2 regions of the Ureibacillus chungkukjangi genome follow, and region 1 is predicted to be linked to the other one. Evidence: riboswitches for the same ligand, from Rfam matches in the RefSeq annotation. Region 1 holds a riboswitch; the other holds the start of a gene.
What was found. Region 1 has a riboswitch for thiamine pyrophosphate ahead of thiM (hydroxyethylthiazole kinase). Riboswitches for the same ligand answer to the same signal wherever they lie in the genome.

Region 2: linked by a shared signal. The riboswitch ahead of thiT (energy-coupled thiamine transporter ThiT) and the one ahead of thiM (hydroxyethylthiazole kinase) in region 1 are both predicted to bind thiamine pyrophosphate.

The regions. Positions count from the first base shown of each region.
Region 1 covers NZ_CP085009.1:3,758,143-3,763,592, forward strand. Annotated here, with positions in the region: gene LG296_RS18530 (3-oxoacyl-ACP reductase) at 1-596, opposite strand, end outside; gene thiE (thiamine phosphate synthase) at 593-1,222, opposite strand; gene thiD (bifunctional hydroxymethylpyrimidine kinase/phosphomethylpyrimidine kinase) at 1,212-2,036, opposite strand; gene thiM (hydroxyethylthiazole kinase) at 2,033-2,773, opposite strand; TPP riboswitch at 2,890-2,989, opposite strand; TPP riboswitch at 3,044-3,143, opposite strand; gene LG296_RS18550 (aldehyde dehydrogenase family protein) at 3,404-4,882, shown strand; gene rpsI (30S ribosomal protein S9) at 5,025-5,417, opposite strand; gene rplM (50S ribosomal protein L13) at 5,440-5,450, opposite strand, start outside.
Region 2 covers NZ_CP085009.1:3,301,876-3,307,325, forward strand. Annotated here, with positions in the region: gene LG296_RS16440 (GNAT family N-acetyltransferase) at 1-116, opposite strand, end outside; gene LG296_RS16445 (polyphosphate kinase 2 family protein) at 234-974, opposite strand; gene LG296_RS16450 (hypothetical protein) at 1,087-1,818, shown strand; gene map (type I methionyl aminopeptidase) at 1,842-2,594, opposite strand; gene thiT (energy-coupled thiamine transporter ThiT) at 2,952-3,509, opposite strand; TPP riboswitch at 3,633-3,740, opposite strand; gene LG296_RS16465 (DUF4870 domain-containing protein) at 3,866-4,195, shown strand; gene LG296_RS16470 (hypothetical protein) at 4,245-4,373, shown strand; gene LG296_RS16475 (AAA family ATPase) at 4,390-5,450, opposite strand, start outside.

The DNA of each region.
Region 1 (5,450 bases):
TTACTTGCATCTGTTTGCTTTAAAAGACCACCAGACATCATATTTACCGTAATTCCATAAGGGCCTAACTCTTTTGCCATATTTCGAGTAAAGCCAAGTAATGCCGCTTTAGCTGTAGTATATTCATGGTAGGCTACCACAGGATTTTGAAAAAGATTCGTCCCAATATTAACTACCCGCCCAAAGCCTAGCTCTCTCATATCATTTAAACAAACTTGAATACTATTAAGTGCCCCTTGAATTGTTCCTTCAAATTGCTTATTGTAGTCAGCCCAGCTTAGTTCGAAGGCATTTTTTTGTGTAAGTGGGTTAAATTCAAAATCAATCAGTGCATTATTAACAACCGTCGTAACTGGTTTTTGAAAATACTGCTTTGCCGCTTCCACCATTTGGATTACTTCCTGTTTGTTCCGTATATCGGCTTGCAAAGCAATAACTCTATCCCCAAGCTCTTTTGCTAAGGCTTGCGCTTTTTCCTTACTCTTATAATAGTTAACAATGACATTTGCCCCTTCATTAGCAAATGCTCTCACAAGCTCTTCTCCCACACCTCTGCTTGCCCCTGTTATTAGCACTGTCTGTTCATGTAGCTTCATCCCCGCGCCCCCCTAAGTTTTTGTATTGTTCCCTCTACATTTGAACTTTCACAAATTACGGAAATGACAGATATCCCATCAGCACCCGCTAATCGTACTTCTGAGGCATTCATTTCGTTGATCCCACCAATCGCAACAATCGGAAATGATGGATACTGACTTCTTACCTTCTTCAAAAATCCCAGTCCAGCAGGGGGCTTTGCATCTTTCTTCGATTTCGTTGGATAGATAGGACCGATTCCCACATAATCTGCACCACTTCGAACAGCAAGTTCCATCTCTTGTTCGTTATGTACAGAGACACCTATGATTTTATTTTCCGCCCGTGCCCGGAATTCTGTGATTGCCAAATCATCCTGTCCGACATGAATCCCATCTGCATCAAGCTTTAATGCAAGCTCGACGTCATCATTAACGATAAACGGCACTCCATAATCCTTACATAGCTTTTGACAGTTACGTGCAAACGTCTCATAAGCTTCACCGTTTAAGCACCCTTCTCCCTTTTCCCGGAATTGGAAGCAAGTAATTCCTGCCTGCAGAGCCTGTTCAAGAGTATCTAGCGGTGGCTCCACGCAATTTACCGTTCCCATGATAAAATACACATTCAAAACATCAGGATTCATAGACTATTACCTCACAATTTCCAAGTGTACGCTTGTAAGCAAAATGATTAGTAGGGCCATGTCCATGTCCATGGCCAATGGATAACGGATTAGAAATCGCTAAATGTATAAATTTTTTCGCTTCAATAATGGCATCTTCAATCGATAATCCTTTTGCCAATTGCGCTGTAATGGCTGCTGAAAATGTACAGCCTGTGCCATGTGTGTCCTTCGTATCTACACGCGGCGTCTTCATGGTGAAGTAACCATCGGTCCAATAAACTGTGTCTGTTGAAAATTCCCCGTCCAAATGACCGCCTTTCATCACCACATACTGCACACCCATACCTAGAATTTTTCTCGCTGCTTGCTCAATATCTTTTTCGTTATGAATAGTCATTCCAGTCAGGACCTCTGCTTCTGGAATATTCGGTGTACAAATAAGCGTTAAAGGAAGCAGCTTAGTTCTTAAAGCCTCAACTGCCTGTTCCTGCAATAAACTCTCTCCCCCTTTAGCGATCATGACCGGATCAACAACAAGGGGGATATTTTTATATTTACCCACAATTTTGGCAACTACCTCAATCAGTTCAGCAGAAAATAGCATTCCTGTTTTAATGGCTTTCACATTAAAGTCGGCTAAAACTGCATCTAATTGTTGCTTCAAAAATGCAGGGGTTACATCAAGGACATCATACACACCAAGTGTATTTTGGGCGGTTAATGCCGTAATTGCTGTTGTGCCAAATACCTCAAGCTCCTGAAACGTTTTAATATCCGCCTGAATCCCCGCACCGCCACCAGAATCTGAACCAGCTATTGTTAAGGCAATCATTGATGTCCCTCCGCCATTTTTTGAAGTGCATTTATGAAATTAATCTGGAATGCTCCCAGCTCTTCTCCGCTTTGCTCACTTGCTTGTTTATATTGTTTTAGTGTAGTGGCCAACTCTAGCATCGGTTGTTTACTCGCTGCTAAAACTGCTGCACAAATCGCACTTAACAAGCAGCCTGTGCCAGTTACTCGGGTTGCCAAACTATTTCCGCCATGCACATGCGTTACCTCTTGCCCGTCTGTAATAAAATCCACTTCACCTGTCACTACAACGATGCATTGATATTTCCTTGCCACCTCTTTAGCAGCCTCGATTGTATCCATATCACCTTCGCCACTATCCACTCCGCGAGAATCCCAAGACACGCCATAAATTGAAGCAAGCTCCCCTTCGTTACAGCGAAGCACATTGATTTTTACTTGATCGAGGATTTCCATAACCACACTTTTACGGTAAGGTGTTGCGCCAACTCCTACAGGATCTAATACGACAGGTACTCCACATTCATTTGCCTTTTTCCCGGCAACAAGCATGGCTTTGGCCGTACGGGTATTTACGGTGCCTATATTTAAAAGCAAAGCACCTGCTATAGAGACCATATCCGCTACTTCCTCTACCTCATCGGCCATAACTGGGGAAGCACCAATAGCAAGTAACCCATTGGCAGTAAAATTCGCTACAACATAATTGGTCATACAATGAACAAGCGGTTTTGCTTGATGGATAGTCGTTAACATGGCAATTCCCCTCCCCAAATCTCTTGAATTTCTATACTTACTAACATCTTCTTCTCCTCCTTTTTCAGGAAGCAAAAAGGCCTCTACTAGTGAAAGTAGAGGCCAAAAAAAGGTAGACTACACCCATTATTGCTCCCTACGTCAGTGTTAACTGTCAGGTTCTAAGGGTCAGGTTTTAACCTTCTCAACACTAATCGTGTCCCCCCGCAATTAAAATAATTTTGCAAAAGAAAAGCCCCCCTTGAAAAAAGGAGAGCATACAAGCACACAAATCATTTGTACGTTGCTCCCTACGCCCGTATTAACGGATCAGGTTCTAAGGGTCAGGTTTTACCTTCTCAACACTAATCGTGTCCCCCTGCAAAACATTTAACTATTTACTATATTACATGAAATAAATGAGAAATCTATGTTTTCTTGAAAAATTTTGGGTTATATAAGGTAAATATAAAGCCCGAGTAGATATTTTGAAAAAACTCTACTTGTAACTTTTTGCTATAAAATAGAAATAAGTATAAGCTCTATCTATTAAACTTTTTTTTACAGTGTGAGCAAGTTTCTTGAAACTATATTTTAATAGAATTATTATCTTAGTTGTAAGCGAAGTTTATTAATATAGGAGGGTTTTGTATGTCTAAAGAACCAATTATAGTTAGCGCCATTATTAATGGTGAAAAAATACAAACAGATAAAAAAATTGCGCGTGAAAATCCAACACATCCTGAGCAGATTGTTGGTTACGCTCCAAACAATACAAGAGAAGAAACTATCCAAGCAATTGATGCAGCCCATGAAGCCTTCAAAACTTGGGCATGGAGCAATGTTGACGATCGTATCGAAAGAATGAACCGTGCGATTCAAAAAATTAAAGACCAAATGCCAGAAATTTCGGAGTTATTAGCTCGCGAGCATGGTAAAGCGCTTTATGATGCACAAGGGGAAATTGCCATTTCAGTAATGTGGATGGAATTTGCCGTTAAAAATGTGAAAAAGATAACTACACCTGAAGAAAGAAAACACGAAAACGGTCGTACAATTATTGCACAGGATCCTATCGGAGTAGTATCAGCCATCACACCTTGGAACTATCCGATTTCTCTATCTACAATTAAGATTGCACCTGCTTTATTAACAGGAAATACAATGGTGCTTAAACCAAGCCCGTTTGCTCCTTTAGCAGTAAGCCTTGTTACGGAAATCATAGCAGATGAATTCCCTGCTGGCGTATTAAATCTTGTAAACGGTGATGCAGAGGTTGGTATCGAGCTTACATCGAATCCTAAAATTGCAAAAATTGCCTTTACAGGTGGTACAAATACAGCAAAACATATCATGAAAGCAGCATCTGATACTATTAAAAATATGACATTGGAGCTTGGCGGTAATGATGCAGCTATCGTTCTGGAAGACTTTGATGTCAATGACGAACGTGCTTTACGACGCATGGTTATCTCTAACTTCCTATCAGCCGGTCAGATTTGTATGATTGCGAAACGCGTCTATGTTCACCGTTCAATTTACGATGCGTTTGTTGAAAAATACATTGAAGCAGCAAATAAATGGATTAGAGTTGGAGACCCATTCCACCCAGAAGTAACAGTTGGGCCAGTAAATAATAAAAACCAGGTAGATTACGTGAAAAGCTTAGTGGAGGATGCCAAAAATAAAGGAGCTAAAATCATTCCTTTAGGTACAATTCTAAATCCTGAATTAATGGATAATGGATACTTCCTACAACCAACACTTGTTTTAGGTGCAGATGTTCATGATCGCGTTGTTGTAGAAGAACAATTCGGTCCAACTGTTCCAATTCTTCCATACGATAGCGAAGAAGAAGTCATCAATCTACACAACGAAAGCATCTATGGTTTAACAAGCTCAGTATGGGGCGAAGAGGAACACGCGATTAAAGTGGCACGCCGCATTGAAGCTGGTACAACAATGATTAACACGGCTGCCGTACAAGGATTAGATGTTCACTTCCCATTTGGTGGTGTTAAACAATCCGGTGTAGGTCGTGAATATGGTTTAGATGGAATTAAATCATATACAGAAACCCATGTCATCAATATCCCTGCTATGAAGGAATTACCGTATATTCCAGAATAAAATATCCATATAAATATTTAAAGCGAGAAGTCTATTTTATAGAGCTTCTCGTTTTTTTGCTGCAAATCTAATTTCTATCTATTTTTCACGCAAAAAAAGACCCCCAACCAAGAATGGTTGAGAGCCTTGAAACTCAAGATTATTAACGTTTTGAGAACTGAGGCGCACGACGAGCACCTTTAAGACCGTATTTTTTACGTTCTTTCATACGTGGGTCACGTGTTAGTAAACCTGCAGATTTAAGTGCTGGACGGAAATCTGGGTCAACTGTTAGTAACGCACGAGCGATACCGTGACGGATTGCTCCAGCTTGACCTGTGAATCCACCACCGTTTACGTTTACAAATACATCATAGCTACCTTTAGTTTGAGTTGCTTCTAATGGTTGGTTGATGATTAAGTGTAAAGTTTCGAATGGTAAGTACTCTTCGATGCTACGGTTGTTGATAACAATTTTACCTTCGCCTGGTACTAAACGTACGCGAGCTACTGAGCTTTTACGGCGACCTGTGCCGATATATTGAACTTGTGCCAAGGGTGTATCCTCCTCTTAATAATTATCCGCGAA
Region 2 (5,450 bases), 460 kb from region 1:
TCAGCCAAGCTTTTAGCATCCGACTCCACAAAGGTCCGTAATAATAAGCGATCCCCCTCAATCTTTACCAACTTATCACCCTTTTTATGTAATAAATTAAAAAACTTTTTCACCATGACAAAAGTACCCTCAAGCCTTTCTTGAAGTATCTTACAGTTAATCACGCTTCCATTATTTTGCACATCATCTATTTCTTTAATTCAAGCTGTTTTTGTTAAATCCTTCTTTTAAATTTAATAAAAGGGAATTGTTAGTCCTCTTTGTTCCGCTATTGCCTTTACGCGACTAATTGTTTCCTTTAATACATTTATGCGAGCATATTGCTTATTATTTCCTGAAATTAAAACCCATGGCGCATTTATGTTATCCGTTTTTTCGAACATTTCGTTTGCACAAGCTACATACTCATCAAACTTTTCCCGATTACGCCAGTCTTCATCTGTTAGCTTCCATGCTTTCATCGGATTGGTTTGACGTTCTTTGAAACGGGCTAATTGTTGATCTTTATCGATATGAATCCAAAACTTTAAGACAATGTATTGATCATCAGTTAACGTCTTTTCAAAATGAATAATTTCATCATAGGCCCTTTCCCATTCCTCGTTATTTGCAAACCCCTCAATTCTTTCTACTAAGACTCTGCCGTACCATGAACGATCGAATATTCCGATTTGGCCATATTGAGGTAATTTACGCCAAAATCGATGTAAGTAGTGGTATCTTTTTTCATGAGGCTTTGGTGCCGAAATGGGATGTACTAGAACCCCGCGCGGATCAAGATTTTGTGTTAGTCTTTTAATAGCTCCACCTTTGCCGGCAGCATCCATGCCTTCGAAGGCAATTATTAGCCCTATTTTATTATTAAAGAGAAATTGTTGAATATTTAACATTTCATATTGAAGCTTTTCTAATTCCTTTTTGTATTCTTTTTTACCGATAGCTAATTCTAAGTCTAGCGCTTCTAATCTTTTCATGACTAACACTCCTAATCGTCTTATTTAAATATTTTATAATAAGTTATGTTATTGGAAAATGTTGTTCAAAGCTTTGTTAATGTATATAATTTTATAGAAGGGAGCGGAATGAATGAGTCGCCTAATATTATTATTTACTTCGGTCATTGTAGCCACACTCTTTACAATCAATGCATTTTGGCTACAATTAAACGGGCATTCAACTATTGAAATCATAAATCGTTTGCCGTTATTATTTGCACCCGCAAATTATGTTTACTACATATGGATTATTATTTTCATATTTCTTTTCCTTTGGATTTATAACTATATCAAGTTACAACGGACTGATCTCTTTATAACGAAATTACAAACGATATTGTTCATTGTCATAGTGTTTATTCATATTGGCTCTCTTTGGAGCTGGCATAGTGAATACTTTGTTTTATCAACTGTGATTTTACTGATACAGGTTATTATGTTATTCGGACTTTATTTTTCGTATCCATTGAAAAAAGAATGGTTTACATTAAGAATACCCATTTCCATTTACTTTAGTTGGTCAACCTTCTTATTGATTTTACATTGTTGCTACCTTTTAGTGGACTATCAATGGTCTGGCTTTGGAATTAGCAATGCACTTTGGGCGGTTATCGTGATGACTGTTGGAACGGCTATTGCACTCCATTTAAGATATCATCACTTTGACGTCGCCTACCCAATCGTTTTTGTATGGTGCTATATAGGAATTGCCGTACAAAATGGATTTGATGAGCTATTAGTAACAACAGCAGCATTATTCTTGGCTGGTGTGATGATAGTAGGTGTTTTCCTAATTAAAAAGAATCCTGAACACTTGAAATAGCTTCAAGTGCCAGGATTCTTTTTTTAGTCTTCAATTTGTGTAAGAAGAATTGGTTTGTCTTTTGTTACAACAATTGTATGTTCAATTTGCGCAACAAGTGATTGATCTGGAGTAATAAATGTCCAACCGTCTCCAGCTTCTACAATATGCTCTGCTTTTGCTGAAATGAACGGCTCTACTGCCAATACCATTCCCTCTTTCAAAATTGTTGTATCCCAAGCATCAAAATAGTTTAAAACATGGTCTGGTTTTTCGTGTAGAGCACGCCCAACGCCATGTCCAGTCAGGTTCATAATTACCGTTAACCCATTGTCTTTTGCTTCGCGTTCAACTGCTTTACCAATTTGGTTTAGCTTCGAACCAGCTTTAACCTTTGTCATAGCACGGTCAAATGCTGACTTTGCAACATTACAAAGTTTTTCTTTTTCAGGATATCCATCACCGACAACAAAAGAAATTCCTGTATCAGCAAAGTATCCATCCAATGAGCCCGATACATCAATATTAACAATGTCGCCTTCATTAATCACTCGAGAGCCTGGAATCCCGTGGGCTACTTCGTGGTTTACACTGATACAAGTATAGCCTGGGAAGTCATATTCCCCTTTTGGCCCCGAAATTGCACCCGCTTCTTCAAACATATGGCCACCGATTTCGTCTAATTCCTTTGTAGTAATACCAGGTTTTGTCGCAGCTCTCATAGCATCGCGGATTTCAGCACAGATGCGCCCAATCTTTTTTAATGCTTCTAGCTCTTCTTTAGTTTGTACTATCATTTGAAATGTTCCTTCTTCCTATTTACATATCTCTATATAATATACCACAATCCTAACAATTTATTGGGCATGTAAACTTGGTGAAGGGGGCTTTTTTAATAACAAAGAATTTGATGAAATGTGAATTGAGTGACACGTGCGAAGTTTGTGGGATGAATAAGTAGCTCTAGGGAACTAGGGATTAGGAATGCATTTTAATATGCGTATGAAACGTGTTTTGTGCTTATAATTCTTCGTAATGCGTTTCATTCTCTTTATGAAATGCACCACTCTCTCATTTTCACTTCACGATGCAGTTCAGCCATCTAATCCAATTAAAAAAGACGACCAAAAAAACTCGCTGGTCGTCTTTGTACTTTATTTCGTTTGTAATAGTCGTGGTGCTGCTGTGAAGATGAGTATACCTACTATTGCAGTAAGGATGATTGCTGGGATCATGTATGTGCCGTTGTAGATTAGTGTGTAAAGCCATACATTTTGGTCGCCTGCGTACTCGCTGAAGAAGACTGCACCAGCAAGAGCATGAGCTGCGTAACGTAATAAGCCACCCGCTACTATTCCTAATGTAATATACCAAGCTATACTTTTCTTATTGATATCCTTGGCTGCTTGTAAAATTTGTTTACGGAATACACCAGCTAATCCGACAACTGTGAATGCTACTAAGTAATCTAGTAGCCCTTGTACCCAGTGTACAATAAACGGGAAGAACGTCATTTGTAATAACCCAATTATTAGACCGGTTGTCATTCCGGCTAATAATCCCCACCGTATAGCCATAATCAGAATCGGTAGCATTACAAAGCTTATGGAACCACCTTGTGGCCATAATCTAAAGGAAATTTGGTCTAATACTAGACCGATGCCCGCAAATATTGCAATCTCAACGAGCATTAATAGTTTTTTATTGTTCATAACAAGTCTCCTCTCTTCTTATCCAATGTGGAACCTAAGAGAAGGATAGAAATCGTAAAATACAAAGGTTTGATTTCTCCAAAATAAAAATGGCATCAGGACAGAGCCTAAACGCCATTTGGAGTCGGTTTCTATCCACATCCCTACGCAAGTACTAACTTACAGGTTCATAGAGTTAGTGCAATAAGTGCACAATCTCAGCTGACTTCATCAGCTCCCCTTGTGGTAAATAAATTTTGTTTAATTGTTAGAACATTACTAATTGTATCAAACTATATGTTTTTTTCAACTAGAATATGAATACGAATCCCTTTTGTTGTCAATCACTTCCATATATAATTTTTTTGAGGTGAAATATGGAAAATAATAAAATGATATCGGCACTGTGTTATGTTAGCCTATTGTTCGCTCCTTTTTTGCTGCCAATTATCGTTTACTTCGTCATTAAGGATAAAAGGGTAAAGTATCATGCAAAGCGTGCATTGCTGTCACATTCCATTCCTACTGTCCTTTCGCTACTTTTAGTGTTTTTTGGATTTATAGGTGTATTCTCTATGGATTACGATAATATGAATGGATTCATTGTGAAAATGTTTGTTTTGATGGGGATTTACTTTGCCATCACTATTGGCGTTATCATATGGAATTTAGTTCAGGCCTATCGAGTTTTCAGAGTAGGTTTCTAAAGTCACTTCTAAGGGTATTATTAATATAAAGATGAAGGAGTGCATTTCTATGAAATTGGGAAAAACCATTAAAACAATTATGAAGGTAGCACCGATTGTCTATCCAATCGTTAAAAAAGCGATGGATAAGAAAAAAGCATCTAGGACTGGCTATAGAATAAACGGCAGAGACTATTAAGGTCTCCGCCGTTTTTTTACTTAAGTAGGAAGGAAGTTTTACTATAGCCTTCTTTTAATTTTTCCACCTGTAAAATTGCAGGCATTGCTGCTTTCAATTCGGATACGTGAGAGATTACACCAATTATTCTCCCAGATTTCTGAAGATCGATCAGTGTATCAATTGCTTTCATTAGTGATTCTTCATCTAATGAGCCGAACCCTTCATCGATAAACATCGTATCGATTTTCACATTACCCTGGAAGCTTTGAATAACATCAGCCATCCCTAAAGCTAGACATAATGATGCGTTAAATTTCTCCCCACCAGATAATGATTTCACATCACGTGACTGCCCTGTGTAAGTGTCATAGACATCTAGGCTTAAACCGCTTTGGCGACCATGAGATTCCTGTCTATCTGAGCATTGTAAATAGTATTGTCCATTTGATAGATTTTTCAAGCGGATATTGGCAGCCTCTGTAATTTGCTCTAAATACCCCATTTGTACATAGCGTTCAAAGGAGATTTTCTTACTATTTTGACCGCGTAATAGGTTGTGTAAATCAATAATTTGACTTGAAATCTCCTCAAGCTGATAGATTTTATCTGCTACGTGGTCTAGCTTCTCAGAGAAATCAATGGCATGACCTTCATATTGTACCGAGCGATTCAGTATATGAAGTGCATTTTCGTATTCTAACTTTAGCGCATTTAATGCCTCTTCAATAAGTGTTAAATCTACTTTTTCTTTTCCTTCTAATTCTTCACTATCTTGTTGTACTTGCGTTGTAATTGTATGAAGAGCCTTAGAAAACTCCATATATTGATTTTGCAGATGATTGACTTGGAAATCATCGCGAATAGATGACTCAAAATGCTTGTAGTTTTCAAAGCCTGCATCTACCAACGATTGCTTAAACTCATCTTTTGCACGAACTAGCTTTGCTTCTAGGTCAGTAATTTGCTGTGTTGTTTGTTTTACCACCTCTTCTGTTGTTGCAACATACTTCTCAACTTCATGTAAATGCTTTTGTACTCTTTCCCATTGAGTAAATAGAGTCTGCTTATGGAGCTGTGCATCAGCAATTGCCTTTT